3 regions of the Lysinibacillus sp. FSL M8-0337 genome follow, and region 3 is predicted to be linked to each of the others. Evidence: a T-box and tRNA genes for the amino acid it is inferred to sense, from the RefSeq annotation. Region 3 holds a T-box; the other regions hold tRNA genes.
What was found. The T-box of region 3 lies ahead of tyrS (tyrosine--tRNA ligase). A T-box ahead of a tRNA ligase gene usually reads a tRNA of that ligase, here a tRNA-Tyr.

Region 1: it encodes a tRNA-Tyr, which carries the amino acid that the T-box ahead of tyrS (tyrosine--tRNA ligase) is inferred to sense. The anticodon was not compared.
Region 2: it encodes a tRNA-Tyr, which carries the amino acid that the T-box ahead of tyrS (tyrosine--tRNA ligase) is inferred to sense. The anticodon was not compared.

What each region holds. Positions count from the first base shown of each region.
Region 1 covers NZ_CP151996.1:3,852,378-3,861,767, forward strand. The annotation lists gene nagB (glucosamine-6-phosphate deaminase) at 1-72, opposite strand, end outside; gene MKY08_RS18780 (arylamine N-acetyltransferase) at 269-1,012, shown strand; gene MKY08_RS18785 (S-layer homology domain-containing protein) at 1,049-2,146, opposite strand; gene MKY08_RS18790 (helix-turn-helix domain-containing protein) at 3,129-4,349, opposite strand; gene MKY08_RS18795 (S8 family peptidase) at 4,486-5,781, shown strand; tRNA gene MKY08_RS18800 (tRNA-Leu) at 6,292-6,372, opposite strand; tRNA gene MKY08_RS18805 (tRNA-Cys) at 6,424-6,497, opposite strand; tRNA gene MKY08_RS18810 (tRNA-Gly) at 6,505-6,579, opposite strand; tRNA gene MKY08_RS18815 (tRNA-Gln) at 6,585-6,659, opposite strand; tRNA gene MKY08_RS18820 (tRNA-His) at 6,664-6,739, opposite strand; tRNA gene MKY08_RS18825 (tRNA-His) at 6,776-6,851, opposite strand; tRNA gene MKY08_RS18830 (tRNA-Trp) at 6,864-6,937, opposite strand; tRNA gene MKY08_RS18835 (tRNA-Tyr) at 6,948-7,031, opposite strand; tRNA gene MKY08_RS18840 (tRNA-Thr) at 7,041-7,116, opposite strand; tRNA gene MKY08_RS18845 (tRNA-Phe) at 7,129-7,201, opposite strand; tRNA gene MKY08_RS18850 (tRNA-Asp) at 7,221-7,296, opposite strand; tRNA gene MKY08_RS18855 (tRNA-Met) at 7,302-7,376, opposite strand; tRNA gene MKY08_RS18860 (tRNA-Val) at 7,402-7,477, opposite strand; tRNA gene MKY08_RS18865 (tRNA-Glu) at 7,498-7,572, opposite strand; tRNA gene MKY08_RS18870 (tRNA-Ser) at 7,598-7,689, opposite strand; tRNA gene MKY08_RS18875 (tRNA-Asn) at 7,695-7,771, opposite strand; rRNA gene rrf (5S ribosomal RNA) at 7,790-7,905, opposite strand; rRNA gene MKY08_RS18885 (23S ribosomal RNA) at 8,022-9,390, opposite strand, start outside.
Region 2 covers NZ_CP151996.1:220,330-229,719, reverse strand. The annotation lists gene MKY08_RS01115 (MFS transporter) at 1-791, shown strand, start outside; gene MKY08_RS01110 (nitric oxide synthase oxygenase) at 834-1,880, opposite strand; tRNA gene MKY08_RS01105 (tRNA-Glu) at 2,103-2,174, opposite strand; tRNA gene MKY08_RS01100 (tRNA-Asn) at 2,176-2,252, opposite strand; tRNA gene MKY08_RS01095 (tRNA-Ile) at 2,265-2,338, opposite strand; tRNA gene MKY08_RS01090 (tRNA-Gly) at 2,343-2,416, opposite strand; tRNA gene MKY08_RS01085 (tRNA-Phe) at 2,425-2,497, opposite strand; tRNA gene MKY08_RS01080 (tRNA-Ser) at 2,504-2,596, opposite strand; tRNA gene MKY08_RS01075 (tRNA-Ala) at 2,612-2,687, opposite strand; tRNA gene MKY08_RS01070 (tRNA-Pro) at 2,702-2,778, opposite strand; tRNA gene MKY08_RS01065 (tRNA-Arg) at 2,788-2,864, opposite strand; tRNA gene MKY08_RS01060 (tRNA-Leu) at 2,878-2,966, opposite strand; tRNA gene MKY08_RS01055 (tRNA-Gly) at 2,972-3,046, opposite strand; tRNA gene MKY08_RS01050 (tRNA-Leu) at 3,098-3,179, opposite strand; tRNA gene MKY08_RS01045 (tRNA-Lys) at 3,188-3,260, opposite strand; tRNA gene MKY08_RS01040 (tRNA-Gln) at 3,276-3,350, opposite strand; tRNA gene MKY08_RS01035 (tRNA-His) at 3,362-3,437, opposite strand; tRNA gene MKY08_RS01030 (tRNA-Trp) at 3,474-3,547, opposite strand; tRNA gene MKY08_RS01025 (tRNA-Tyr) at 3,562-3,645, opposite strand; tRNA gene MKY08_RS01020 (tRNA-Thr) at 3,652-3,727, opposite strand; tRNA gene MKY08_RS01015 (tRNA-Asp) at 3,737-3,809, opposite strand; tRNA gene MKY08_RS01010 (tRNA-Met) at 3,821-3,895, opposite strand; tRNA gene MKY08_RS01005 (tRNA-Val) at 3,922-3,997, opposite strand; rRNA gene rrf (5S ribosomal RNA) at 4,011-4,126, opposite strand; rRNA gene MKY08_RS00995 (23S ribosomal RNA) at 4,194-7,121, opposite strand; rRNA gene MKY08_RS00990 (16S ribosomal RNA) at 7,364-8,915, opposite strand.
Region 3 covers NZ_CP151996.1:3,396,534-3,405,923, forward strand. The annotation lists gene MKY08_RS16430 (cobalamin-binding protein) at 1-627, shown strand, start outside; gene tyrS (tyrosine--tRNA ligase) at 704-1,972, opposite strand; T-box leader at 2,044-2,247, opposite strand; gene MKY08_RS16440 (transglycosylase domain-containing protein) at 2,350-5,424, shown strand; gene MKY08_RS16445 (NAD-dependent epimerase/dehydratase family protein) at 5,516-6,397, shown strand; gene MKY08_RS16450 (acetylornithine transaminase) at 6,538-7,668, opposite strand; gene argB (acetylglutamate kinase) at 7,734-8,498, opposite strand; gene argJ (bifunctional glutamate N-acetyltransferase/amino-acid acetyltransferase ArgJ) at 8,461-9,390, opposite strand, start outside.

The DNA.
Region 1 (9,390 bases), 460 kb from region 3:
TAGTTGCTCAGTAAAAATATGTGCAGCTACGTTACTCATTTCATCATATGAATTTACTTCAATCCATTTTATTTCATTCTTCATTTATATACCTACCTTTAGAAACGTTATTTTTAACTAAAAATGGGAAATTCATTACGAACTAGTAGTGAATATATTAATTTTACAAGTTATTTAGCTCTATTTCTATTATTTTCTTTCTCTATTTTTCACGTGTATTCTAGTGCTATTTCGGTTATGTTAATTAGTAAGGAAGTGAGGCGATTTTATGAATGCTCAAATTCAACAATATTTAAAATTCATTCAATTTCAAGGATCTTTAGAGCCGTCTATCAAGCTACTTGGTCAATTACAAACGAAACATCTACATACCATTCCCTATGAAAATTTAGATGTTGCTTTGAAACGTGACATTTCCTTTGCTATCCCGGATATTTTTCAAAAAATTATTGTTCAACAACGCGGAGGCAATTGCTTTGAACTTAACATTTTATATAGTTGGCTACTTCGAGAACTCGGTTTTTCTGTAACAAATCGCTATGCGCAATTTTGGCGTAATACGGATGATAGTACACCGATTGAAGAAGTTCCCATGCATCAGCTACTCCTCGTTCAATTTGACGGCATAGCTTATATCTCGGACGTAGGTGTAGGTGCTTTAGCTCCGTGTAAACCAGTGCCTTTAATTGCACATCACGAACATCGCGAAGGCAATGAGCTTTACAAAATTGAATGGCATGACACATACGGTTGGATGCTGTATGAGCAAACATCACACAATTGGCGCCTACTGTACAATTTCACGGATAACGGGAACGATGCCAATTTTGCACCACGTCTTTCTCAACAAAAGAATAAAATCGCCATGATTCGCACCCCTACTGGTCGACATACGATGTTCAATAATGAATTTCGTATATACGAAGGGCAATCATTAACAACTTATACAACACAGACCGATAAAGAATGGCTACAAGCGCTTAAACGTTTTTTTCATATATCGCTTACTTAAAAAAGGATGCATTTTTCAATGCATCCTTTTCAATCTTTAATTTGCTGTTCGTTTTAGTAACTCATAAACAACTTCCCCATTGTGAAGTTCCTTAACTAAGCCAATACCATCTACAAAATAATACGTCTTCACTACATCAATATATTTAAAGCTTTCTTCTAATATTGCTACATTTTTATAGTTAACACCACCTGCTCGAACTGTTCCATCCGTCGTTTGGACGGTAATGCGATTGCCGTTTACAGGACGTTCATCGTCTTCATGAACTATCACGCCAATTCTTAGTGGTAGCCCTATATAAAAATCGTAATGTGAGCTATACTCCTGAGCGATTGCTTGCGCATATACTGAGCCATCATAATATAATAATTCATCATAAAACGGCTTATTATTAGTCATATTCGTAATTGTCCAAACATCATTTTTATTATCATTATGACTATATTGATAATTTAATGTATATCTTAGACCATCATCAGGTGAATAATAGGCATAAGTATAGGTATAGGTATAGGCAGGATCCTTTAATAAATTGGGATTTGAAAGAGTTAATGCACGAGCTACGAATGCTGAAAAATGGGCTCTTGTTAATGGCAATTTTGGTTTAAATGAGCCATCTTGATAACCGCTCGTAATATTATTGTTCGCTACCGCTAAAATTTCTTTATAGCCCGGTGTCTTTTCTGTAACATCTGTAAAATAATATGGGCTCGTCGTTCCCTTTAATTTAAAAGCTCGTTGCAAAACAATAGCCATATCTGCTCTCGTCAACGTGCCGTTTGGATTAAACTTTTTAGTTGCATCAAATATTCCAGCATTTTGTGTCGCAGCAATCTCCTTATAGTAAATATGAGATGTCGGTACATCTTGATACTTCGGATTTTTTACATTCGTTGTTTTTAAGGCTAACGCACGTGATATCATAACAGCTACCTGTGCCCTTGTGACATATTCATTTGGCTTAAAAGTACCATTAGGATACCCTTTAATAATCCCCCGCTCTACTAAATAATCTATTTCCGTACTTAACGTATTGTCTGATGATACATCTTTAAAACTAGCTGCATAAACAGGCTGAATCTGGAGTATCCCTAAAATTAAAACTACAATCAAAATCTTACTTATTTTTTTCATACTTTTCCCCCTATATTTACTTCCATCTTTGTTATCCTATTCATCAAGTAAAATAAATATTAACTAAAAGCTGTTTTGAAGAGTTGCATTGCATTAGTGTCCATATACCCAAGTCATCATATATTTACACTTCTAATTGCGTACATAGCTCTTCTAAAGCAAAATGCCCCTGCAATACGTTGCAAGGGGTGTTGATAGATCTATTAAGTTTTGTAGTTTTTATATAAATCAAAGCCTAGCAAATTATCACTCTAGCTTCCCTTATTAGTAAGAGAGATTATTTACTTCATCAACGCCATTCCCCATTTGCCTTAGCAGAACTACTCTCACTACTTCCACAAGCAGTTAGTAGAAATATCTCTTTTTATACATAATATACCTAAATAAACATTTAAAATATATTGTACCATAAAAACTAAATTCTTGTTTTGGAGTAAAATGATAAAATATGGATTTGCAATATCCGCTAACTAGCTATGTTCTAGCTAGCTTTATGCACTTAGTAATTTCTTGTAATTTTTTATACCATTTAAATGTGAGTTGCGTTTAATTCTTATAATCCCCTTGATGTTTAACTACCTCTTGTAATAAGACGATTCCTTATAAAACAAAAAAGAGTTCTCAAATTAATGAGAACCCTTAATACATATGCAATTTTTTGGCCCTAAGGCAATTGGCGTTTAATCCCGGTTGCTACGTCTTTAATACGAGAATTATACCCACTGAGGCTCAATATAAAGCCTACAAAGTACATGCTGCTACGTTTATCTTATCCAATAAAATGGCAATTTTTCAGTTGCGAAGTGCCTCACATTTCGAGTTTAAAAAACACTGTTCCTCAATCATAAGATAGAGCTACTACCTTCTACCACTCTTGCCTTTTATAAAACCGGTGGATGAATTGGAACAGATATAATTATTACTGCAGCACTCAGTATTAAGATTGATAATCCAACATTTTTCTTCATATTCACACTCTCCTTTAGATTTCAATAAATTGCATAGCTTTCTCAAACTGCTTTTCTTGTCGATAATACTCTCCCAATAAATTAGAAAATTGTTGGTGCATTTCTTTTAATTCTTCATTATCTGCTGTAAATGGAATTAACCTCCCTTCTAAAAAATCCATTGCTTTCTTTTTTTCTTCTCCTAGCAAATATAAATAAAAAGTAGCAAATAAATTAAAACTTAATTTTTTCTTATTTTTTGCTTCTTCCTTTAGAATAGTAAAGGTTTTTATACTTTTTTCCGTTTGTTCTAAGCGAAATTGTGTAACACCTAAATTATATAAGCAAAGCAGATAATGATCACAGTTCTTTGACATTAAAGAAGCGCTTTTTTCAAAGTAAATTAATGCATTTTCATATTCCCATCTCATTTGGTACAAATCCCCCAAATTGTGATATATAGCAGGTAATAGCTGCTGTTGCTGTAATAGCTCCGCATTTCTCACTAAATGTTCATAGATTTCGATTGCTTCGTGAAACACTTTTCCTCGAGAGTAATTGAGTGCCAGAGACATTAATGTAAAAACAATTCTCTTAAAATTAAATTGGTCCTTATAGAATTGAAGAGCTTTTTTCCCATAAATAATTGCTTGGCTTGGTTCTTCTAACCGCCCTTTTATTAAAGCGAAATGATAGTAAAACTCTCCTTCTAGTGACCCTAGTTCTGGATGTATTTGAAGTATTTGAGTTAGTTCTTTAGCTGCTTCCTCATATTTACCTTTTGTAATTAAAACTAATGCATAATAATATGAATGTAAATACCTTTCATGTTGGGAAAAATTTTGTCGGTGGGCATTTAGCCATCTTAATTGATTGTCTGCTAATTTGTGCTCTTTAACAAACACATAATAACGTAACTTATAAAGTTCATATAAATAAATAGATTCTGTAAAACCTATTATTTCTTCATATTCTTTTAATTTGCTCATTGTCTCTTTTACTTTCTCATTCTCTAGGTAATTTATATGTTTTTGTAAATCATTTAATAGGCAAATAATATTTTGTTCGTTATTCTCTACATCGTGAATACTAATATTTAATCGTTCTAGCAGTAGACGTATTGTCTCGCTATTTGCTTCTTTATTATTATTCTCAATTTTACTTAAATGAGGAATCGAGCAAATCCCCATCGCCACTGAATTCTGTGTCATTCCTAGCTTTGTACGATAGTACTTAATTAATGAACCTATCTTCATTTTCATAACCTCCCGTATCGAATGACTATATTTTACATTTATTATAATCATAATTTTCCCAATAATCAAAAAACCTAAATTATGGTAGATTCAAATTGTAGTACTATAACTTAAATTTGAAAAGGGGTTGGAATGAATGAAAAAAGTGAAAAGTACGTTGCTAAGTCTTTTGATTGCAGGATCAGTAATAAATCCGGTGTACGCAACAGCGATGGATAGCGAAGATAGCTCAGGAAACGACGGTGGTCAGGAGAAATTCCGTGTTTATGTTGAGACAAACAAAAAATCAGAAAAATCAACATTAAAAAATCAATATTCTGTTCGTTGGGAATTAACAGAGAACGGATTTTCAACTGATATGAATGAAAAACAATTCGAAGCATTACAGAAGAATAAAAATTACACAGTTACAAAAGTTCCTATCGTTACATTAGATACGATAGGTTTGGAAGACGATAGTATGGTAGAAAATGAAACCCTGGATTTGGTAACTTCTTTAAGAGCTTCTCAACAAATACCTTGGGGAATTAAAGCAATTTATAACAATGATACTTTAACATCGACAACTGGAGGAAGTGACATTAATATTGCTGTACTCGATACGGGTGTAAATACTTCTCATCCTGACCTTGTCAATAACGTAGAGCAATGTAAAGACTTTACAGGTGCGACAACACCCATTAACAACAGCTGTACAGACAGAAACGGACATGGTACACATGTTGCTGGTACGGCCTTAGCTGATGGTGGAAGCGATCAAGCAGGCGTTTACGGTGTAGCTCCAAATGCTGATCTTTGGGCTTACAAAGTGTTATTAGATAGCGGCTCTGGATACTCAGATGATATTGCTGCTGCTATTCGACATGCAGCAGATCAAGCAACAGCTACTGGTACCAAAACTATTATTAGTATGTCTCTAGGTTCTTCAGCGAATAATAGCCTCATTTCAAGTGCTGTCAATTACGCATACAGTAAAGGAGTTCTAATAGTAGCTGCAGCTGGTAATTCAGGCTATGCGCAAGGAACAATTGGTTATCCGGGGGCATTACCAAATGCAATCGCCGTTGCAGCTTTAGAAAATGTACAACAAAATGGGACTTATCGTGTAGCTGATTACTCTTCACGTGGTTATATATCTACAGCTGGAGATTATGTAATCCAGGAAGGTGATATTGAAATCTCAGCTCCTGGCTCATCCGTTTATTCTACATGGTATAATGGCGGTTATAATACAATTAGCGGCACATCAATGGCTACTCCTCATGTCTCTGGTTTAGCAGCAAAAATTTGGGCTGAAAATCCGTCATTGTCTAACACGCAACTACGTTCTAACTTACAAGCGAGAGCACAATCAGTAGATATTAAAGGTGGTTATGGAGCTGCTATAGGTGATGACTACGCTTCAGGATTTGGATTTGCTCGCGTTCAATAATTTTAAAAGGTGAAGCATACTAACATTAGTAATACAAACCATCGCTTTGGTTTGTATTACTATTTTCTTGGTTCTAAACGTATTCACCAGTACCCCTATGCACAATGAATCTTTGTGATACTTATGACGACGTATCTCCCATGTCTCTTTGCGTCATTTGCGCTTACATTCCTTTGTTCGGTCTATTCATAAGGCAGAGGCATGCTATGCTGCCGAATCAAACATACAATTATCCTCTTTTATTAAATCCAATTAAAAAGCCCATGTTTATTTTTCAAACATGAGCTTTTTTAGTTTGCTCTCCTTTATCGATCACATTTTCTCGGATTGCAGCTTGTGTAAAAACTTGTGTAAAATGAACCTGCCTGTGTGTAAAATGTGTGTAAAAAGATTTCGATTCTTATCGTTTCCTATCGTAACCCAAGAAATGTAAAAAGCTCACAAACCCTGTTCTATCAAGGTTTGTGAGCTTTCTAATCTTACTAAACGTAACGTATATGTACGTGATGATACCGGTGGTCGGGGTCGAACCGACACTCCAAAGGAACACGATTTTGAGTCGTGCGCGTCTGCCAATTCCGCCACACCGGCATAATACTTTAGAGATAAAAAAAATCGGAGTATCCGATTAAGAAAAAAATATGGAGGCGGCAACCGGATTTGAACCGGTGATAAAGGTGTTGCAGACCTGTGCCTTACCACTTGGCTATGCCGCCATATTATTGGAGCGGAAGACGAGGTTCGAACTCGCGACCCCCACCTTGGCAAGGTGGTGTTCTACCACTGAACTACTTCCGCATAAATGGCTGGGGTACTAGGATTCGAACCTAGGCATGACGGAATCAAAATCCGTTGCCTTACCGCTTGGCTATACCCCAACAATGGGGCGACTGATGGGAATCGAACCCACGAATGCCGGAACCACAATCCGGTGCGTTAACCACTTCGCCACAATCGCCATTGCTTTATAGTTATATTTTAATTTTATAGTAAATGGGGCGACTGATGGGAATCGAACCCACGAATGCCGGAACCACAATCCGGTGCGTTAACCACTTCGCCACAATCGCCATAAAATTAATTGGCAGGGGCAGTAGGAATCGAACCCACACCAAAGGTTTTGGAGACCTCTATTCTACCGTTGAACTATGCCCCTATAAAAAAACTGGTGGAGGGGGACGGATTCGAACCGCCGAACCCTAAGGAGCGGATTTACAGTCCGCCGCGTTTAGCCACTTCGCTACCCCTCCGGGAAAACATGGTGCCGGCTATAGGAATCGAACCCACGACCTACTGATTACAAGTCAGTTGCTCTACCTGCTGAGCTAAACCGGCAAAAAAACATGATGGGTCAGGACGGAATCGAACCGCCGACACTTAGAGCTTCAATCTAATGCTCTACCAACTGAGCTACTGACCCATGTTTATTATTTTAAAAATGGCGGTCCCGACCGGGATCGAACCGGCGATCTCCTGCGTGACAGGCAGGCATGTTAACCGCTACACCACGGGACCATTTTTGGTTGCGGAGACAGGATTTGAACCTGTGACCTTCGGGTTATGAGCCCGACGAGCTACCACTGCTCCACCCCGCGATAATGCTATTTTGATTTTTAAAAATGGTGGAGGATGACGGGCTCGAACCGCCGACCCTCTGCTTGTAAGGCAGATGCTCTCCCAGCTGAGCTAATCCTCCATCTGGGTATTCGTTATAAATGGTGACCCCTACGGGATTCGAACCCGTGTTACCGCCGTGAAAGGGCGGTGTCTTAACCGCTTGACCAAGGGGCCTTTAATGATTGGAATCCTAAAGTGCTGGCGGAGAGTAAGGGATTTGAACCCTTGAGACAGTGTTAACCGCCTACACGATTTCCAATCGTGCTCCTTCGGCCACTCGGACAACTCTCCAAGAATGGCTCCGAAGGCAGGACTCGAACCTGCGACAACCTGATTAACAGTCAGGTGCTACTACCAACTGAGCTACTTCGGAATAATTTTAGTATGTATAGCCTAGCGACGTCCTACTCTCACAGGGGGAAGCCCCCAACTACCATCGGCGCTAAAGAGCTTAACTTCCGTGTTCGGTATGGGAACGGGTGTGACCTCTTTGCCATCATCACTAGACTATTTGAAAGACATTACCTATTATAACATATATCATTATAATTACAAGTATTTAAGAAATACTTTTTTATTCTTTCAAAACTGGATAAACGGTGCATTGAAATGTTTCAAACTTTTTGGTTAAGTCCTCGATCGATTAGTATTCGTCAGCTCCATGTGTCACCACACTTCCACCTCGAACCTATCTACCTCATCGTCTTTGAGGGATCTTACTTACTTGCGTAATGGGAAATCTCATCTTGAGGGGGGCTTCATGCTTAGATGCTTTCAGCACTTATCCCGTCCACACATAGCTACCCAGCGATGCCTTTGGCAAGACAACTGGTACACCAGCGGTGTGTCCATCCCGGTCCTCTCGTACTAAGGACAGCTCCTCTCAAATTTCCTACGCCCACGACGGATAGGGACCGAACTGTCTCACGACGTTCTGAACCCAGCTCGCGTACCGCTTTAATGGGCGAACAGCCCAACCCTTGGGACCGACTACAGCCCCAGGATGCGATGAGCCGACATCGAGGTGCCAAACCTCCCCGTCGATGTGGACTCTTGGGGGAGATAAGCCTGTTATCCCCGGGGTAGCTTTTATCCGTTGAGCGATGGCCCTTCCATGCGGAACCACCGGATCACTAAGCCCGTCTTTCGACCCTGCTCGACTTGTAGGTCTCGCAGTCAAGCTCCCTTGTGCCTTTACACTCTACGAATGATTTCCAACCATTCTGAGGGAACCTTTGGGCGCCTCCGTTACCTTTTAGGAGGCGACCGCCCCAGTCAAACTGTCCGCCTGACACTGTCTCCTGCCCCGCTAAGGGGCATGGGTTAGAATTTCAATACAACCAGGGTAGTATCCCACCGACGCCTCCTTCGAAGCTGGCGCTCCGAGATCTCTGGCTCCTACCTATCCTGTACAAGTTGTACCAAAATTCAATATCAGGCTACAGTAAAGCTCCACGGGGTCTTTCCGTCCTGTCGCGGGTAACCTGCATCTTCACAGGTACTATAATTTCACCGAGTCTCTCGTTGAGACAGTGCCCAGATCGTTACGCCTTTCGTGCGGGTCGGAACTTACCCGACAAGGAATTTCGCTACCTTAGGACCGTTATAGTTACGGCCGCCGTTTACTGGGGCTTCAATTCGCAGCTTCGCTTGCGCTAACCACTCCTCTTAACCTTCCAGCACCGGGCAGGCGTCAGCCCCTATACGTCACCTTACGGTTTTGCAGAGACCTGTGTTTTTGCTAAACAGTCGCCTGGGCCTATTCACTGCGGCTCTCATGCGCTTGCACGCTCAAGAGCACCCCTTCTCCCGAAGTTACGGGGTCATTTTGCCGAGTTCCTTAACGAGAGTTCTCTCGCACACCTTAGGATTCTCTCCTCGACTACCTGTGTCGGTTTGCGGTACGGGCACCTCTCACCTCGATAGAGGCTTTTCTTGGCAGTGTGAAATCAGGAACTTCGTCCATACGGACTCGCCATCACAGCTCAACGT
Region 2 (9,390 bases), 1.4 Mb from region 3:
CATACCATGTTGGTTTACTAATGGCGTTTTTTACAATGTCTATGAATTTAACAGCAGGGATCGGGGCTGGTATTAGCTACCCTATAGCCAATGCAGTGCTGGGCTGGCAAGGTGCACTTGCTATTGCTTTAGCGCTAGTCATATTAACAATTGTGATTTGGCTACCCCAATTAAAATTTAATAAGCCCGAATCAACTGTAATCTCTACAAAAGCGCGTATACCGTTGTGGAAATCACCAGTTACTTGGGCAGTTACCGGGGCAATGGGACTACAATCGTTATTATTTTATACTACCGCAGCTTGGATTCCTGAAATTTATATTGCACAAGGCGTAGCCGCGGATCGTGCGGGTTGGATGTTTTCCATCATGCAAATCTCACAAGTGCCCATGGCATTAGTTGTGCCTATAATCGCTAGCAAAATGACATCCCAGCGACCACTCGTTTTAATGTTTACAGCATTTTATATCATTGGTTTTACAGGCGTTGTGATGGAATGGACTAGTTTTGCTGTGTTGTGGATGATATTGCTTGGCTTAGCAGGTGGGGCTTCATTTGCACTTGCCATGATGTTCTTTACATTACGTACACGTACGGCTTTTGAGGCGGCAGATTTATCTGGCTTTGCACAATCCTTAGGTTATTTATTAGCCGCAGTCGGTCCAATTTTATTTGGCTATTTACATGATTTATTTGGCGGCTGGAATATCGCTGGGTGGCTATTTGTTGCCGTTACAGCTCTACTCTTCTTCTGTTCATTTAGAGCTTCTAAAAATGAATATATCAATTAATAAGAGGCAGTTCATTTTCTACAATGAGCTGCCTCTTTATCATTAGTATGGGGGTTTTTGGTAAAAATAATTAGGTGTATGATAGACATTTACATACGGCTTATGGAAAATATGTGTCGTTGCAGGCGATAATGGTGGAATCAACCAAGTCCAGTTGCCTGTTAAATCGCGCCCTGCCTTGTGCTCTGCTTCTTCAAATAGCTTAAATTGCTGTGCTGCGGTATGATGATCAACAATACTTACGCCATCTTCTTTAAAGGAATGAAGAACAGCAATATTTAATTCTACTAGCGCACGATCACGCCAAAGAGATGCTTGCTTTGTTGTATCAAGATTAAAAATTTCTGCTATCTTCGGTAACATATCATAACGGTCATGATCAGCTAAATTCCGTGCTCCAATTTCTGTCCCCATATACCAGCCATTAAAGGGGGCTGCCTGAAAGTCAATACCCGCCATTTGAAAGCGCATGCTCGATATAATTGGCACCGCATACCACTTCATTCCTAGTTCTCCTACCTTAGGATGTTCAGGGTGACGAATCGCAACCTCTAATACATCACCACTCGGGATTGGAAACCATTGCGGTTTACGGCCATCTACTTGGATCACAAGTGGTAGCACATCAAATGGTGTTCTTGCTCCCTGCCAACCAAGTGATTCACACACTTTAGTAAATGCCACCGAATGGGGATCACCAATAATCCCTGCTTCTGTTTCATAACCTGCATAACGTATAAGCTGATGATTCCATATTTTTACTCTATCAGAGGCAAATACCGTTATAGTCGGGCGAATCTTACCACCATTTGTTGCATATTGAATATGGTGAAGTAATTTCTCAAAAATAGCATGCTCATCTAAAACCTCACGTGCATCCTCAACATGAAGTGATTGCCAAAATAATCTCCCAATACATTTATTACTATTACGCCATGCTACTCTCGCGCCAAAAGTAAGCTCTTCCGTTGTAGGAGTATATGCGCCCTCTGTGACAACTTGCTGTAATCTATTTGTAAGCCATTGTTCCGACTCATTTTGTTCCAATTGATAAAGTGCTAAAAAACGTTGTATCTCTTGTAAATTCATGTCGTTTTCCTCCATCTATCCCCATATTAGATGAACAGCATACAATTCACCACGAAAAAATCCGTAAGAAAACATACATCTTTTATATATGAAATACTTTGTTCAAATTTAAACGAAAAATTAAAAGTTAGATGATTTACGCAATACTGAATGCCTTAGTGATAATAATTAAATACTTAAAAACACAAAAAAGCATGTAGCAACAATATGCTACATGCTTGATGACCCCTACGGGATTCGAACCCGTGTTACCGCCGTGAAAGGGCGGTGTCTTAACCGCTTGACCAAGGGGCCGTGGCTCCGAAGGCAGGACTCGAACCTGCGACAACCTGATTAACAGTCAGGTGCTACTACCAACTGAGCTACTTCGGAATATCTTTATAATGGGCCTAAATGGACTCGAACCATCGACCTCACGCTTATCAGGCGTGCGCTCTAACCAGCTGAGCTATAGGCCCCTCTTGGAGCGGGTGATGAGAATCGAACTCACGACATCAGCTTGGAAGGCTGAGGTTTTACCATTAAACTACACCCGCAAAAAGGATGGGTCAGGACGGAATCGAACCGCCGACACTTAGAGCTTCAATCTAATGCTCTACCAACTGAGCTACTGACCCGGAAAATGGAGGAGGTAGAGGGATTCGAACCCCCGCGCGGTGTTACCCGCCTGTCGGTTTTCAAGACCGATCCCTTCAGCCAGACTTGGGTATACCTCCGGAATGAAACAATTATGGTGGAGCCTAGCGGGATCGAACCGCTGACCTCCTGCGTGCAAGGCAGGCGCTCTCCCAGCTGAGCTAAGGCCCCATTTTTTAAAAAGATGGTCGGAATGACAGGATTCGAACCTACGACCCCTTGGTCCCAAACCAAGTGCTCTACCAAGCTGAGCTACATTCCGTTCATTTATTGGCGCGCCCGGCAGGAGTCGAACCCACAACCTTCTGATCCGTAGTCAGACGCTCTATCCAATTGAGCTACGGGCGCTAAATATTAAAAATGGTGCCGAGGGCCGGAATCGAACCGGCACGGTAGTCACCTACCGCAGGATTTTAAGTCCTGTGCGTCTGCCAGTTCCGCCACCCCGGCACATTTGGAGCGGAAGACGAGGTTCGAACTCGCGACCCCCACCTTGGCAAGGTGGTGTTCTACCACTGAACTACTTCCGCATGTGCATAAGATTATTTATTCTGGCAATTATAAATTTGAAATATAGATGATGCGGGTGAAGGGAGTCGAACCCCCACGCCTTGCGGCGCTAGATCCTAAGTCTAGTGCGTCTGCCAATTCCGCCACACCCGCAAATATGATGAGCCATGAAGGACTCGAACCTTCGACCCTCTGATTAAAAGTCAGATGCTCTACCAACTGAGCTAATGGCTCATATTAAGAAATAAATGGCTGGGGTACTAGGATTCGAACCTAGGCATGACGGAATCAAAATCCGTTGCCTTACCGCTTGGCTATACCCCAATATTTTATTATGGGGCGACTGATGGGAATCGAACCCACGAATGTCGGAACCACAATCCGATGCGTTAACCACTTCGCCACAACCGCCATATGTAATATAACAGTAGTCTAACCTAAAAAATTTGGCAGGGGCAGTAGGAATCGAACCCACACCAAAGGTTTTGGAGACCTCTATTCTACCGTTGAACTATGCCCCTATTGAATAAAGAGCTGGTGGAGGGGGACGGATTCGAACCGCCGAACCCTAAGGAGCGGATTTACAGTCCGCCGCGTTTAGCCACTTCGCTACCCCTCCAAGGGATGGTGCCGGCGATAGGAGTCGAACCCACGACCTACTGATTACAAGTCAGTTGCTCTACCAACTGAGCTACACCGGCAAATAAGGACGGTCCCGACCGGGATCGAACCGGCGATCTCCTGCGTGACAGGCAGGCATGTTAACCGCTACACCACGGGACCTTAATTTTATTTGGTTGCGGAGACAGGATTTGAACCTGTGACCTTCGGGTTATGAGCCCGACGAGCTACCACTGCTCCACCCCGCGATAATAGTAATTTCATAATAAATAAATGGTGGAGGATGACGGGCTCGAACCGCCGACCCTCTGCTTGTAAGGCAGATGCTCTCCCAGCTGAGCTAATCCTCCACATAAAAAATAAGCGAAGCGACGTCCTACTCTCACAGGGGGAAGCCCCCAACTACCATCGGCGCTAAAGAGCTTAACTTCCGTGTTCGATATGGGAACGGGTGTGACCTCTTTGCCATCATCACTTCACTTATTCAGTTGAAAGAACTCGTTCTCTCAAAACTGGATAAACGTTCATTGAATGTTTCAAACTTTTTTGGTTAAGTCCTCGATCGATTAGTATTCGTCAGCTCCATGTGTCACCACACTTCCACCTCGAACCTATCTACCTCATCGTCTTTGAGGGATCTTACTTACTTGCGTAATGGGAAATCTCATCTTGAGGGGGGCTTCATGCTTAGATGCTTTCAGCACTTATCCCGTCCACACATAGCTACCCAGCGATGCCTTTGGCAAGACAACTGGTACACCAGCGGTGTGTCCATCCCGGTCCTCTCGTACTAAGGACAGCTCCTCTCAAATTTCCTACGCCCACGACGGATAGGGACCGAACTGTCTCACGACGTTCTGAACCCAGCTCGCGTACCGCTTTAATGGGCGAACAGCCCAACCCTTGGGACCGACTACAGCCCCAGGATGCGATGAGCCGACATCGAGGTGCCAAACCTCCCCGTCGATGTGGACTCTTGGGGGAGATAAGCCTGTTATCCCCGGGGTAGCTTTTATCCGTTGAGCGATGGCCCTTCCATGCGGAACCACCGGATCACTAAGCCCGTCTTTCGACCCTGCTCGACTTGTAGGTCTCGCAGTCAAGCTCCCTTGTGCCTTTACACTCTACGAATGATTTCCAACCATTCTGAGGGAACCTTTGGGCGCCTCCGTTACCTTTTAGGAGGCGACCGCCCCAGTCAAACTGTCCGCCTGACACTGTCTCCTGCCCCGCTAAGGGGCATGGGTTAGAATTTCAATACAACCAGGGTAGTATCCCACCGACGCCTCCTTCGAAGCTGGCGCTCCGAGATCTCTGGCTCCTACCTATCCTGTACAAGTTGTACCAAAATTCAATATCAGGCTACAGTAAAGCTCCACGGGGTCTTTCCGTCCTGTCGCGGGTAACCTGCATCTTCACAGGTACTATAATTTCACCGAGTCTCTCGTTGAGACAGTGCCCAGATCGTTACGCCTTTCGTGCGGGTCGGAACTTACCCGACAAGGAATTTCGCTACCTTAGGACCGTTATAGTTACGGCCGCCGTTTACTGGGGCTTCAATTCGCAGCTTCGCTTGCGCTAACCACTCCTCTTAACCTTCCAGCACCGGGCAGGCGTCAGCCCCTATACGTCACCTTACGGTTTTGCAGAGACCTGTGTTTTTGCTAAACAGTCGCCTGGGCCTATTCACTGCGGCTCTCATGCGCTTGCACGCTCAAGAGCACCCCTTCTCCCGAAGTTACGGGGTCATTTTGCCGAGTTCCTTAACGAGAGTTCTCTCGCACACCTTAGGATTCTCTCCTCGACTACCTGTGTCGGTTTGCGGTACGGGCACCTCTCACCTCGATAGAGGCTTTTCTTGGCAGTGTGAAATCAGGAACTTCGTCCATACGGACTCGCCATCACAGCTCAACGTTACAGTGTGCGGATTTGCCTACACACACGCCTTACTGCTTGGACGCGCACAACCAACGGCGCGCTTACCCTATCCTACTGCGTCCCCCCATTTCTCAAACGGTGAGGAGGTGGTACAGGAATATCAACCTGTTGTCCATCGCCTACGCCTATCGGCCTCGGCTTAGGTCCCGACTAACCCTGAGCGGACGAGCCTTCCTCAGGAAACCTTAGTCATACGGTGGACGGGATTCTCACCCGTCTTTCGCTACTCATACCGGCATTCTCACTTCTAAGCGCTCCACCAGTCCTTCCGGTCTGACTTCAACGCACTTAGAACGCTCTCCTACCACTGACATCGTAGATGTCAATCCACAGCTTCGGTGAATCGTTTAGCCCCGATACATTTTCGGCGCAGCGTCACTCGACCAGTGAGCTATTACGCACTCTTTAAATGATGGCTGCTTCTAAGCCAACATCCTGGTTGTCTGTGCAACGCCACATCCTTTTCCACTTAACGATTACTTTGGGACCTTAGCTGGTGGTCTGGGCTGTTTCCCTTTTGACTACGGATCTTATCACTCGCAGTCTGACTCCCGTGTATAAATATCTGGCATTCGGAGTTTGTCTGAATTCGGTAAACCGGGATGGCCCCCTAGTCCAAACAGTGCTCTACCTCCAGTATTCTCATCACGAGGCTAGCCCTAAAGCTATTTCGGAGAGAACCAGCTATCTCCAAGTTCGATTGGAATTTCTCCGCTACCCACACCTCATCCCCGCACTTTTCAACGTGCGTGGGTTCGGGCCTCCAGTAAGTGTTACCTCACCTTCACCCTGGACATGGGTAGATCACCTGGTTTCGGGTCTACGACCACGTACTAATTCGCCCTATTCAGACTCGCTTTCGCTGCGGCTCCGCCTTCTAAAGCTTAACCTCGCACGTAATCGTAACTCGCCGGTTCATTCTACAAAAGGCACGCTATCACCCATTAACGGGCTCTAACTACTTGTAGGCACACGGTTTCAGGATCTCTTTCACTCCCCTCCCGGGGTGCTTTTCACCTTTCCCTCACGGTACTGGTTCACTATCGGTCACTAGGTAGTATTTAGCCTTGGGAGATGGTCCTCCCGGATTCCGACGGAATTTCACGTGTTCCGCCGTACTCAGGATCCACTCTGGAGGGAATGAACTTTCGACTACAGGGCTTTTACCTGCTCTGGCGGACCTTTCCAAGTCGCTTCATCTAACTCATTCCTTTGTAACTCCGTATAGAGTGTCCTACAACCCCAAGAGGCAAGCCTCTTGGTTTGGGCTCTTCCCGTTTCGCTCGCCGCTACTCAGGGAATCGATTTTTCTTTCTCTTCCTCCAGGTACTTAGATGTTTCAGTTCCCTGGGTCTGCCTTCAAGACGCTATGTATTCACGTCAAGATACTACGCGATTAAACGTAGTGGGTTCCCCCATTCGGAAATCTCCGGATCAAAGCTCACTTACAGCTCCCCGAAGCATATCGGTGTTAGTGCCGTCCTTCTTCGGCTCCTAGTGCCAAGGCATTCGCCGTGCGCCCTTAATAACTTAACCTAGTTATTAAGCCTAAAAACTTAATTTAAAAAATAAATGTGTTTGTTACAATTTCAATGTCGTTTTATCCAGTTTTCAAAGAACAAATTCACTACCTGTTTCTACTTCTTCGCAAATTTGCGACGAAAGCGTAGCGACAGGAGCACAGTTTTGAAGTATTTCATCGTAATGATGAACCTTCAAAACTGAACGCAAAACGTAATCTTACAAACCCAAGGTTTGTATTCCGAAAATATCCTTAGAAAGGAGGTGATCCAGCCGCACCTTCCGATACGGCTACCTTGTTACGACTTCACCCCAATCATCTATCCCACCTTCGGCGGCTGGCTCCAAAAGGTTACCTCACCGACTTCGGGTGTTACAAACTCTCGTGGTGTGACGGGCGGTGTGTACAAGGCCCGGGAACGTATTCACCGCGGCATGCTGATCCGCGATTACTAGCGATTCCGGCTTCATGTAGGCGAGTTGCAGCCTACAATCCGAACTGAGAACGACTTTATCGGATTAGCTCCCTCTCGCGAGTTGGCAACCGTTTGTATCGTCCATTGTAGCACGTGTGTAGCCCAGGTCATAAGGGGCATGATGATTTGACGTCATCCCCACCTTCCTCCGGTTTGTCACCGGCAGTCACCTTAGAGTGCCCAACTAAATGATGGCAACTAAGATCAAGGGTTGCGCTCGTTGCGGGACTTAACCCAACATCTCACGACACGAGCTGACGACAACCATGCACCACCTGTCACCGTTGTCCCCGAAGGGAAAACCATATCTCTACAGTGGTCAACGGGATGTCAAGACCTGGTAAGGTTCTTCGCGTTGCTTCGAATTAAACCACATGCTCCACCGCTTGTGCGGGCCCCCGTCAATTCCTTTGAGTTTCAGTCTTGCGACCGTACTCCCCAGGCGGAGTGCTTAATGCGTTAGCTGCAGCACTAAGGGGCGGAAACCCCCTAACACTTAGCACTCATCGTTTACGGCGTGGACTACCAGGGTATCTAATCCTGTTTGCTCCCCACGCTTTCGCGCCTCAGTGTCAGTTACAGACCAGATAGTCGCCTTCGCCACTGGTGTTCCTCCAAATCTCTACGCATTTCACCGCTACACTTGGAATTCCACTATCCTCTTCTGCACTCAAGTCTCCCAGTTTCCAATGACCCTCCACGGTTGAGCCGTGGGCTTTCACATCAGACTTAAGAAACCACCTGCGCGCGCTTTACGCCCAATAATTCCGGACAACGCTTGCCACCTACGTATTACCGCGGCTGCTGGCACGTAGTTAGCCGTGGCTTTCTAATAAGGTACCGTCAAGGTACAGCCAGTTACTACTGTACTTGTTCTTCCCTTACAACAGAGTTTTACGAACCGAAATCCTTCTTCACTCACGCGGCGTTGCTCCATCAGGCTTTCGCCCATTGTGGAAGATTCCCTACTGCTGCCTCCCGTAGGAGTCTGGGCCGTGTCTCAGTCCCAGTGTGGCCGATCACCCTCTCAGGTCGGCTACGCATCGTCGCCTTGGTGAGCCGTTACCTCACCAACTAGCTAATGCGCCGCGGGCCCATCCTATAGCGACAGCCGAAACCGTCTTTCAGTATTGTCCCATGAGGAACAATAGATTATTCGGTATTAGCCCCGGTTTCCCGGAGTTATCCCAAACTATAAGGTAGGTTGCCCACGTGTTACTCACCCGTCCGCCGCTAACGTCGAAGGAGCAAGCTCCTTCTCTGTTCGCTCGACTTGCATGTATTAGGCACGCCGCCAGCGTTCGTCCTGAGCCAGGATCAAACTCTCCATAAAAGAAATTTGATTAGCTCAAATTGTTTTGCTGGCATCAATTTTGATGTCCAAAATTTTGTTTCGTTCACTAACGAAGTTAGCTACTAAAAACTATATTGATTACGTTTTGCTTGTTCAGTTTTCAAGGTTCATTTCGTCGCCGTTTGTTTTTAGCAACTTTTATATCATAACATTTTATTTTTTTGTTGTCAACAACTTTTTTGAAATATTTTATCTTCTTTCAGAAGCGACAACTTTTATATCATACTATTTACAAACGTTCTTGTCAACACTTTTTTATATTGTTTTTAAGTAGTTTGTAATACTAATGTTACATCGTCTTAGCGACAAGTAATAATTTATCACGATTCTATAACCTTTGCAAGTATTTTTTCTATAAAAATATCAAATTATATTAAAAACCTTTATAAAATTATACTTTATAAATTAGAAAATCGAAAACCTTCCTATATAAGTGCCCAAATTTTTTATTGCC
Region 3 (9,390 bases):
CTTGCCTCGTTAAGTGTACCAGGCATGGAGAAAAATATAGAAGCATTACAGGAAAGGAACATTCCCCACATTGTTTTTAATGCCAACTCATTAAACGAAATAGCGCAAGATCTTCTAACACTAGGTGCTGCTTGTGGCGTAACGGAGCACGCCCAAAAAGTTGCAACGGAATATTTACAATTTATTGCCCAGCTTCAAGCGGTGGCACAAACGGTTTCCACTCACCCTACTTTATATTGGGAGTGGTGGCCAAATCCTATTTTCACGCCTGGTCAAGTCAATTGGTTAACCGAAATTAGCAAACTTGCAGGAGGCCAAAATTTATTTCACGATTTTGAGTTAGCGAATGTCCAAACAGAGTGGGAAGAAATTGTTCGACGTAATCCAAATTATATACTGATGGCGTGGGTAGGTGTTGCCTATGAGCGAATTAAACCAGCCCATTTATTAAAACGACCAGGTGCCAGCGAGCTACAAGCGGTTCAAATGCAACAGGTATACGTAATGGAAGAGTGGTTATATTGCCGTCCATCCCCTCGATTAGTGGAAGGTGCACTTAAACTTGCTCAACTGCTACACCCTGAAAGCTATCAGCAAATCACTCTACCTAATTTCTTACACTGCTAAAATAAAAACCTCCCCTCGAACTAAAACATTCGAAGGGAGGTTGAATTGTGTGAAAATTGTTTGAGTGCCTGACACCCTAAACAAATTTGACCATATGGTATTTTTTCTTGCCGCGACGTACAATGCTAAAGGCATCTTCTAAACGATCTTTTGCATCGACGTTGTATTCTAAATCTGTGATTTTTTCACCGTTTACGCTAATGGCACCGTTTGTCACATCTTCACGAGCTTGACGTTTTGAAGATGAAATCCCTGCTTCCACAAGTAAATCTACGATATTTTTTGCCTCTTTAGCCATTTCAATAGAAGGAACATCTTTAAATGCATCCTTCATTTCCTGTGCTGAAAGTGCTTTTAAATCGCCAGAGAATAATGCAGCCGTAATGCGAATAGCTTGGTCTAGCGCTTCCTGACCATGGATTAAGCGTGTCATTTCCTCTGCTAAAGCTTTTTGTGCCTTACGTAAATGAGGTTCCTCTTCCACAGATACAGCTAATGCTTCAATCTCTTCACGTGTTAAGAACGTAAAGATTTTTAAGTATTTAATAACATCCGCATCCGCAGCATTAATCCAGAATTGGTAGAATTCGTACGGAGATGTTTTTTTGCTATCTAACCATACAGCACCACCAGCTGTTTTACCGAATTTTGTACCATCTGCTTTTGTTACTAACGGAATTGTAATACCAAATGCTTTTGTTTCTTCTTCATGTGTTTTACGAATAACTTCTAAACCAGTTGTAATATTGCCCCACTGATCAGAGCCACCCACTTGAATGCGACAATTGTAATTGTTGTACAAGTGATTGTAATCAATACCTTGAATTAATGTATAAGCAAATTCCGTAAATGAGATACCTGAATCAAGACGTGAAGCAATTGTATCTTTTGCTAACATGTAATTAACATTGATTAATTTCCCGTAATCACGTAAAAATTCAATTGTACTAATATTCCCAATCCAATCACGGTTATTAACAAGTTGCGCGCCATTTCCATCTTGTGCAAAATCAAAAATACGCTCTAATTGTCCACGAATGGCTTGCACGTTTTTGTCAATTTGCTCCACTGTTTGAAGCTGACGTTCTTCAGAGCGTCCAGAAGGGTCCCCAATCATTCCTGTTGCTCCACCAACAAGTAAAATTGGACGGTGGCCAGCTTTTTGGAAGCGACGAAGCGTTAATAAAGGGACGATGTGACCGATGTGCATTGAGTCAGCTGTTGGATCTACCCCACAGTATAGAGAAACAGACTGTTCTGCTAGAAGTTTTGCCATGCCCTCAGCATCCGTTTGTTGGTACAACAATCCACGCCATTCTAAATCTTGTAATAATTCGTTTGTCATTGTTTCTTCCTCCTAAATTGTCATCTTTTAGCGTGTAGAAACAAAAAAGTCCCTACACGCAACAAATTGCATGCAGGGACGTTAATAACTAACGCGGTACCACCCAGCTTGAAGATGTCATCCATCTTCCTCTTCATTCAGCCGCCTTTATCGCAGGCGCGCACGTCTAAGCTCCAAGTACGTAATTCGTCTCTACATTATGACCAGCTTTCACCAACCGCTGGCTCTCTAAACAGGGAATATAGACACTACTGCAAACTCTTCATCACTAGAAAACTATAAGCATTATTCTATACGATTCTCTTTCAATGTCAATAACTATGTTCGAGACAATTCATTATATGCTATAATAAACAAGATTTTAGGAGGTCGATACCTTGAAGGATTGGATTGAGAAAATCAATGTAAAGATCGATGCATTTCTCGAACAAAAATGGATGAAGACATTACGTATTTCAGGCAGCGTCGTCTGGAACTTATTTTTACTATTTTTAGTCTTTGCATTGGTAGGCACTGTATTTGTTGGTTCTGTTGGCGCCGGCTATTTTGCCTCACTTGTACAAGAAGAGCCTTTACGTTCGAAAGAAGAGTTACGAAACCTTATCTTCAACTATGAGGAAACAAGTGAAATTTATTTTGCCAACGATATTTATATGGGAAAATTACGTACAGATTTAGAACGTCGTGAAACGTCTCTTAGCGCAGTAGCCCCTGACTTAATTAATGCAGTACTCGCAACGGAAGATGAATATTTCCGTGAACATAATGGGATTGTTCCAAAAGCTGTTATTCGAGGATTGCTGCAAGACGTTACAAACTCTGCCACACAGACAGGTGGCTCTACATTAACACAGCAACTTATTAAAAACCAAGTGTTAACAAATGAAGTTTCCTATGAGCGAAAAGCGAAGGAACTGCTACTTGCCATGCGCTTAGAGCACTTTATGACAAAGGAAGAAATATTAGAGGCGTACTTAAATATTATTCCTTATGGTCGAAATGCAACAGGGCGTAATATCGCAGGTATTGAAACAGCAGCTGAAGGTATTTTTAATGTGAAAGCAAAGGATTTAACGCTTCCTCAAGCCGCTTACATAGCTGGTATTCCTCAGGCACCTTATACTTACACACCATTTACAAATACAGGTGTGCTAAAAAGTGAAGAAGCATTAAAATTAGGCATCGATCGTATGAAAACGGTGCTCTACCGCATGAATGAAGCTGGCTACATTAATGAAAAACAGTATGAAGATGCGCTCGCATATGATATTACAGCAGACTTCCGTACACCAGAAGCACGTCCTGAGGATCGTTATCCATGGTTAACGTTTGAGCTAGAGGAACGAGCAAAAGAAATTATTGCTGAAAAACTAGCCAATGAAGATGGTATTGATTCAGAACGTTTAAAAACGGAAGAAAAATTACAAGAAAAATATTCGATTTTGGCAGACCGAGACATTCGTTCAAAAGGTTATCGTATTTATTCCACTATCAACAAGGATATGTTTGATGCTATGCAAAAAGCAGCCGATAATTTTAAATACTACGGTCAGACATATACGGGTAAAGACAAAGATCCTGTAACAGGTGAGGAAATCGATGTGCAAATGCCTGTTCAAGTTGGTAGTATTTTAATCGAAAATAGCACAGGGCGAATTTTAAGCTTCCTAGGTGGTCGTGATTTTAAAACAAATCAATTAAACCACGCTACTAAAGCTTACCGCTCGAACGGTTCAACTATGAAACCATTACTTGTCTATGCCCCAGCCATTGAATATGGCGTAATTGGTGCAGGAAGTCCATTAGTTGACGTCAAGTTCTCTATTGGCTCTTGGAGTCCTAACAACTATTTGACAAATGATGAGCGTGGCCTTATTCCAGCACGTGAAGCATTAGCTGACTCACAAAACATTTCAGCCCTACGCTTATACTATGATATTTTAAATAGACGTCCTGCTGAATTTTTAGCAAAAATGGACTTCTCACAATTAAAACCTGAAGACTATACAAACCTTGCAACAGGGATTGGCGCTTTACAAAAAGGTACAACTGTTGAAGAAAATACAAATGCGTTTGCAACTTTTGCAAACGGTGGTCAATTTATCGATGCTTATATGATTGAAAAAATCGAAGACCAAGATGGAAATCTTATTTACCAACATAAAGTTGAACCTGTACAAGTGTTTAGCCCTGAGACATCTTATATCGTAACGGATATGTTACGAGATGTTTTAACAAAAGGAACAGGTACAGTTGCAAGAAATACATTAAAATTCTCTTCTGATTTTGCAGCTAAAACAGGTACTTCCCAAAACTATAATGATGTCTGGTTAGTAGGCTATAATCCAAATGTTTCACTTGGTGTATGGATGGGCTACGATAAACAACGCTCACTTTATGCCTTTAATAATACGTATTTACAACCAAGTGTACGTATTAACAAGCTATGGGGTACTTTAATGAATTCTATGTATGATGTAGATCCTAAATTAATTGATGCTCCTTCAAACTTTAAGGCACCAAAAAATGTTGTGACTGCTTCATTCTGTGGTATTTCTGGTCTAGCACCTTCTGCTGCTTGTGCAAATGCAGGATTGGTACGCTCAGATTTATTTAACGCAAAAGTATTTTTACCGTCACGACCTGATGATAGCCTCGCTTCCTCAAGCGTCGTAACGATTAAAGGTAAAACGTATAATGCACATCCAAACACACCAGCAGAATTTGTAAAATCTAGTGGCGCTGGTATTAACCAAGCCTTTATTAAACGGATGTTAGGTAGACTAGGTGGGAACCCTGCAAGCCTACTTCCTAAAAATTCATCACTATCAAATTCATCTGTATCAGCTGTCGACTTCCCAGCAGATGGTAGTCCACCAGCGGCTGTAACAGCATCCATTTCAGGCAATACACTGTCTTGGAGTGGCTCATCTAATGATGTGGTAGGCTATCGAATTTATAATGTAACAAATGGTGGTCACACACTAGTTACTTCAGTGCTAGAAGCAACGCAAAGTATAACCGTCGCAAGCGGACAAGCTTATGTAGTTGTAGCAGTTGACATTACTGGTTTAACTTCACCACAGTCAAATGTTGCGTCAACAGGTGGTAGTGAGACAAAACCAGAAGAAGAGGACAAAGGCGAACAACCAACGACGCCAGAGGTTCCTATTCCACCAGTGAATGGGAATAACGGCAATGGCTCTGGCAATAATGGCTCTAGTTCTGGTGGCAATGGCTCTGGCTCTAACGGCAACGGCTCTAGTGGCAATGGCTCCGGTTCAAGCGGCAACGGCTCTAGTGGCAATGGCTCTGGCTCTAGCGGCAACGGATCTAATGGTAACAATGGTTCCGGCTCTAGTGGCAACGGGTCTAATGGTAACAATGGTTCCGGCTCTACTGGAGGAAATAACGGAGAGACGACACCACCTACAGAACCGCCAACTGAATAATCATTTAGGCTTACTACATTGAAATTTCAATTGTAGTAAGCCTATTTTTTTGTCATTATTAAGAGGACTACTAAACAAAGGGGTAGATAACATGAAAATTCTAGTTTTAGGGGGCACACGCTTTTTCGGTAAAAAATTGGTGGAGCTTTGCCTCGAGAATAACCATGACGTTACGATTTTAACTCGCGGTCAAAGCGGCAATCCTTTCGGAGCACAAGTTCAACAGCTTTCGGTTGATCGCAATGATGTTGAAGCATTGACAAAAGCACTCGCTACTACAACGTGGGATATCGTCTACGATAATATTTGTTACTCTCCAAATGAGGCCCAGAAAATTGCGCAGATCTTACAAAATAAAACTAAAAAGCTCGTCTTTACCTCTACGCTCTCGACGTATGAAGCGGATGGAAAGATGAAATCTGAAACTGATTTTAATCCGTATGACTACGAGATTCGTATGGGCGATAGAGATGATTTCACATACGGTGAAGGCAAACGTCAAGCAGAAGCTGTCCTTTTTAAAGAAGTATCATTTCCAGTTGTCGCTGTACGTTTCCCAATTGTCCTTGGTGAGCATGACTATACTCGTCGCCTACATTTTCATGTTGAGCGCATTTTAAATGGGCAACCAATATCCATTCCAAATATTGAAGCAAAAATGAGTTATATTACCGATGATGAAGCAGCAGCATTTTTATATTTTGCTGGAACTGCACCGATTGAAGGTCCGTATAACGCCACAGCAACAGGTACTATTTCATTACAAGCATTACTTGCACTTATTGAGCAGGAAACTGGAAAAAGAGCCAAAATATCACTAATTGGCGGTGATGAAACATCACAATCACCGTATGGCATTCCAACACATTGGTATATGTCGAATTCAAAAGCAGAAGCAGCTGGCTTCAAATTTAGCCATTTAAACGATTGGCTTCCGAATCTTGTTACAACATTAGTCAAACAACTCCAATAAAATATCTAGTGAATCGTTAGGAAAGCTTCCACAAAACAACTGTCGTAGCGCACAGCAAAGCAAAAAAAGTGTTTGATTGACTGCAGTCAACCTAACACTTTTTTCGGCTTATCTATAGTAGTTTACAAGCCAACTATAGATTATAGTAAAATTGTTTTTAAAATTTGTACAGCTTCGTCAATCTCTGCTTTAGTCACTGTAAGCGGTGGTAAAAGTCGAATGACATTTGGGCCTGCGCCTACCAGTAGTAAACCCTTTTCCTCCGCTGCTGTAATATAAGGTGCTACTTCTGCATCACCGCAACCGATTCCAAGTAATAATCCTTGCCCTTGTACCGTATAACTTGTTGGTAAATTGGCTTGCAATTGCTTCACAAAATATGAAGATAAGTCTTGCACATTTTCTAAAAAACTTGGCTCAAATACATAATCAAGAACCGTTTCCGCAACATGCATTGCTAATGGATTACCACCAAATGTAGTACCATGCGTCCCAGGACCGAATGTGTCATAGAACTCTGCTGTTCCTAACATTCCTCCTACTGGGAATCCTCCGCCTAAGCCTTTTGCTAATGTCACAATATTGGGTTGTAATACGGTTTGCTCATATGCATAGCGCGTTCCTGTTCTTCCGATACCAGTTTGCACCTCATCGACAATTAATAAAATACCTTTGTCTTCGCAAATTTTTGCGATAGCAGCTGCAAATTCAGGCGTGACACTATTCACACCACCTTCACCTTGAATCATCTCCAGCATAATGGCTGCCACAGAATCGTCAACGGTTGCTTCAAGTGCCGCTACATCATTGAATGGAAGTGTTGTAAATTTATCGACAAGTGGTCCAAATCCATTATGTACCTTGCCTTGACCAGTTGCTGACATTGCGCCAAACGTGCGACCATGGAATGATTTTTCAAAAGTAATGATATGATGTTTCCCAGTATGCTTACGTGCTAGTTTGATGGCCGCTTCATTAGCTTCAGCACCACTATTACAGAAAAACGCATACTTCAAATGTGTATCTGCCACTAATTTTTGAGCAACTTTTTCTTGCCCAGGTATATCAAATAAATTCGATATATGCCAAAGTTTTTCACTTTGTTCTTGAATCGCTTTGACAATAGCAGGGTGTGCATGCCCAAGACTAACAACGGCAATGCCGCTTGTGAAATCTAAATATTTTTTGCCACTTGCATCTTCCACAACGGTTCCTTGCCCTTTTACGATTTGTGCACGACGTTTGCCATAGTTTCCAAATAAAGCACTCATTCTATCAGCTCCTCAAGTTATTTTTTTGGACGCCATCTCCACAACATGACGTCCATACCTTCCCCTTACGGCAAAATCGTTGTACCTACTAATGTATCTCCAACAATCTGCACTGATGGAATTCCTGCATTTAGACATTCGATTGCCCCTTGCACTTTAGGAATCATTCCACCGTAAATATGACCTTCCTCAATCCACTGTGTTATTAAAGAAGGCGTTACTTCTGTTTGATAGTCACCTTGAATACGAATACCGGAGACATCCGTAACAAGAAGTAAGCTCTCCGCGCCCACAGCGAGGGCTACTTCACTCGCCACAGTGTCTCCGTTAATATTAAGCGCTTGACCCTTTAGATTCGCTCCAACACACGCGATGACTGGCACAATTCCAGCAGCAATTAATGCTTCTAACAGCGATGTGTTCACGGATTGTATCTCACCTACAAAGCCGTATATGTCCTTGTCTAAAAAGTCTGCTACAAGTAATTGCCCATCAAAGCCATTTAAACCGACTGCCGCAATCCCCGCTGTTGTTAACTCGTGTACCAGTGCAGGATTAACATTCCCGATTAATGTAGACTGGACAACATCCATTGCTGCTTCACTCGTTACGCGAATACCATTTAATGTATGAGATTCAATATCTCGTGCAGCTAGCTCACGATTAATAGCAGGGCCGCCCCCATGTGTAATAATCAGTTCAACGCCACTTTCTTGTAGCTTTTTAAAATTGTCAAAAAAATCGTCATTTAAGCCTTCAAGCGTACTACCGCCTAGCTTAATCACCATGCGTTTACGAGCGGTATGATGCATTGATTTGAACATAGTCATACGTTAAGTCACATCCCCAAGCATGCCCTTTGCCTTCACCTATACCAAGTGACACGTGTATTTTAACTTCATGCATTTTTAAAATTTGGATTAATTCATCTTCTGAAAAGGCAATAGGCTCTCCGTTTTCAACCATTGTTGCGCCACCAATTTGAATGGTAATTTTGTCAGGGTCAACTGTCGCGCCACTATAGCCAACCGCTGCAATAATACGTCCCCAGTTCGCATCGCACCCAAATACAGCTGTTTTAACAAGTGGCGAACCAACTACTGTTTTCGCGATTTTACGTGCCTCATCATCTGAAATAGCACCTTCAACTTCCACCTCAATTAGTTTCGTTGCACCTTCTCCATCTTTTGCGATCATTTTGGCTAAGTCTTGTGCCACGGTTTTTAAGGTATAGTAGAAGTTATGCCAATCAGGGTGTGCTGATGTTAAAGAATCATTGCCAGCTACACCATTTGCCATCACGACGACCGTATCATTTGTCGATGTATCCCCATCCACTGTAATGGCATTAAATGTTAGGTTCGTAATATCTGATAAAGCTGCTTGTAATACATGCGATTCAATATTCGCATCTGTTGTGATAAAACCTAGCATTGTTGCCATATTAGGTTCAATCATTCCCGAACCTTTCGCTACACCTGCAATAATAATCTCTTTGCCATCAATGATTGTGCTATAGCTTGTATTTTTCATAACAGTATCAGTTGTCATAATGGCCTGTGCAAAATCAATTGCACTCTCTAAGCAATCTTTTGGTTGTAGTTGCGATATCCCACTAGCTACTGGCTCCATATTCATAATTTCACCAATTACACCCGTTGAGCACACACCAACTAAATTTGCTGCAATCCCTAACTTTTCAGCAGTTAAAGCTTGCATTGT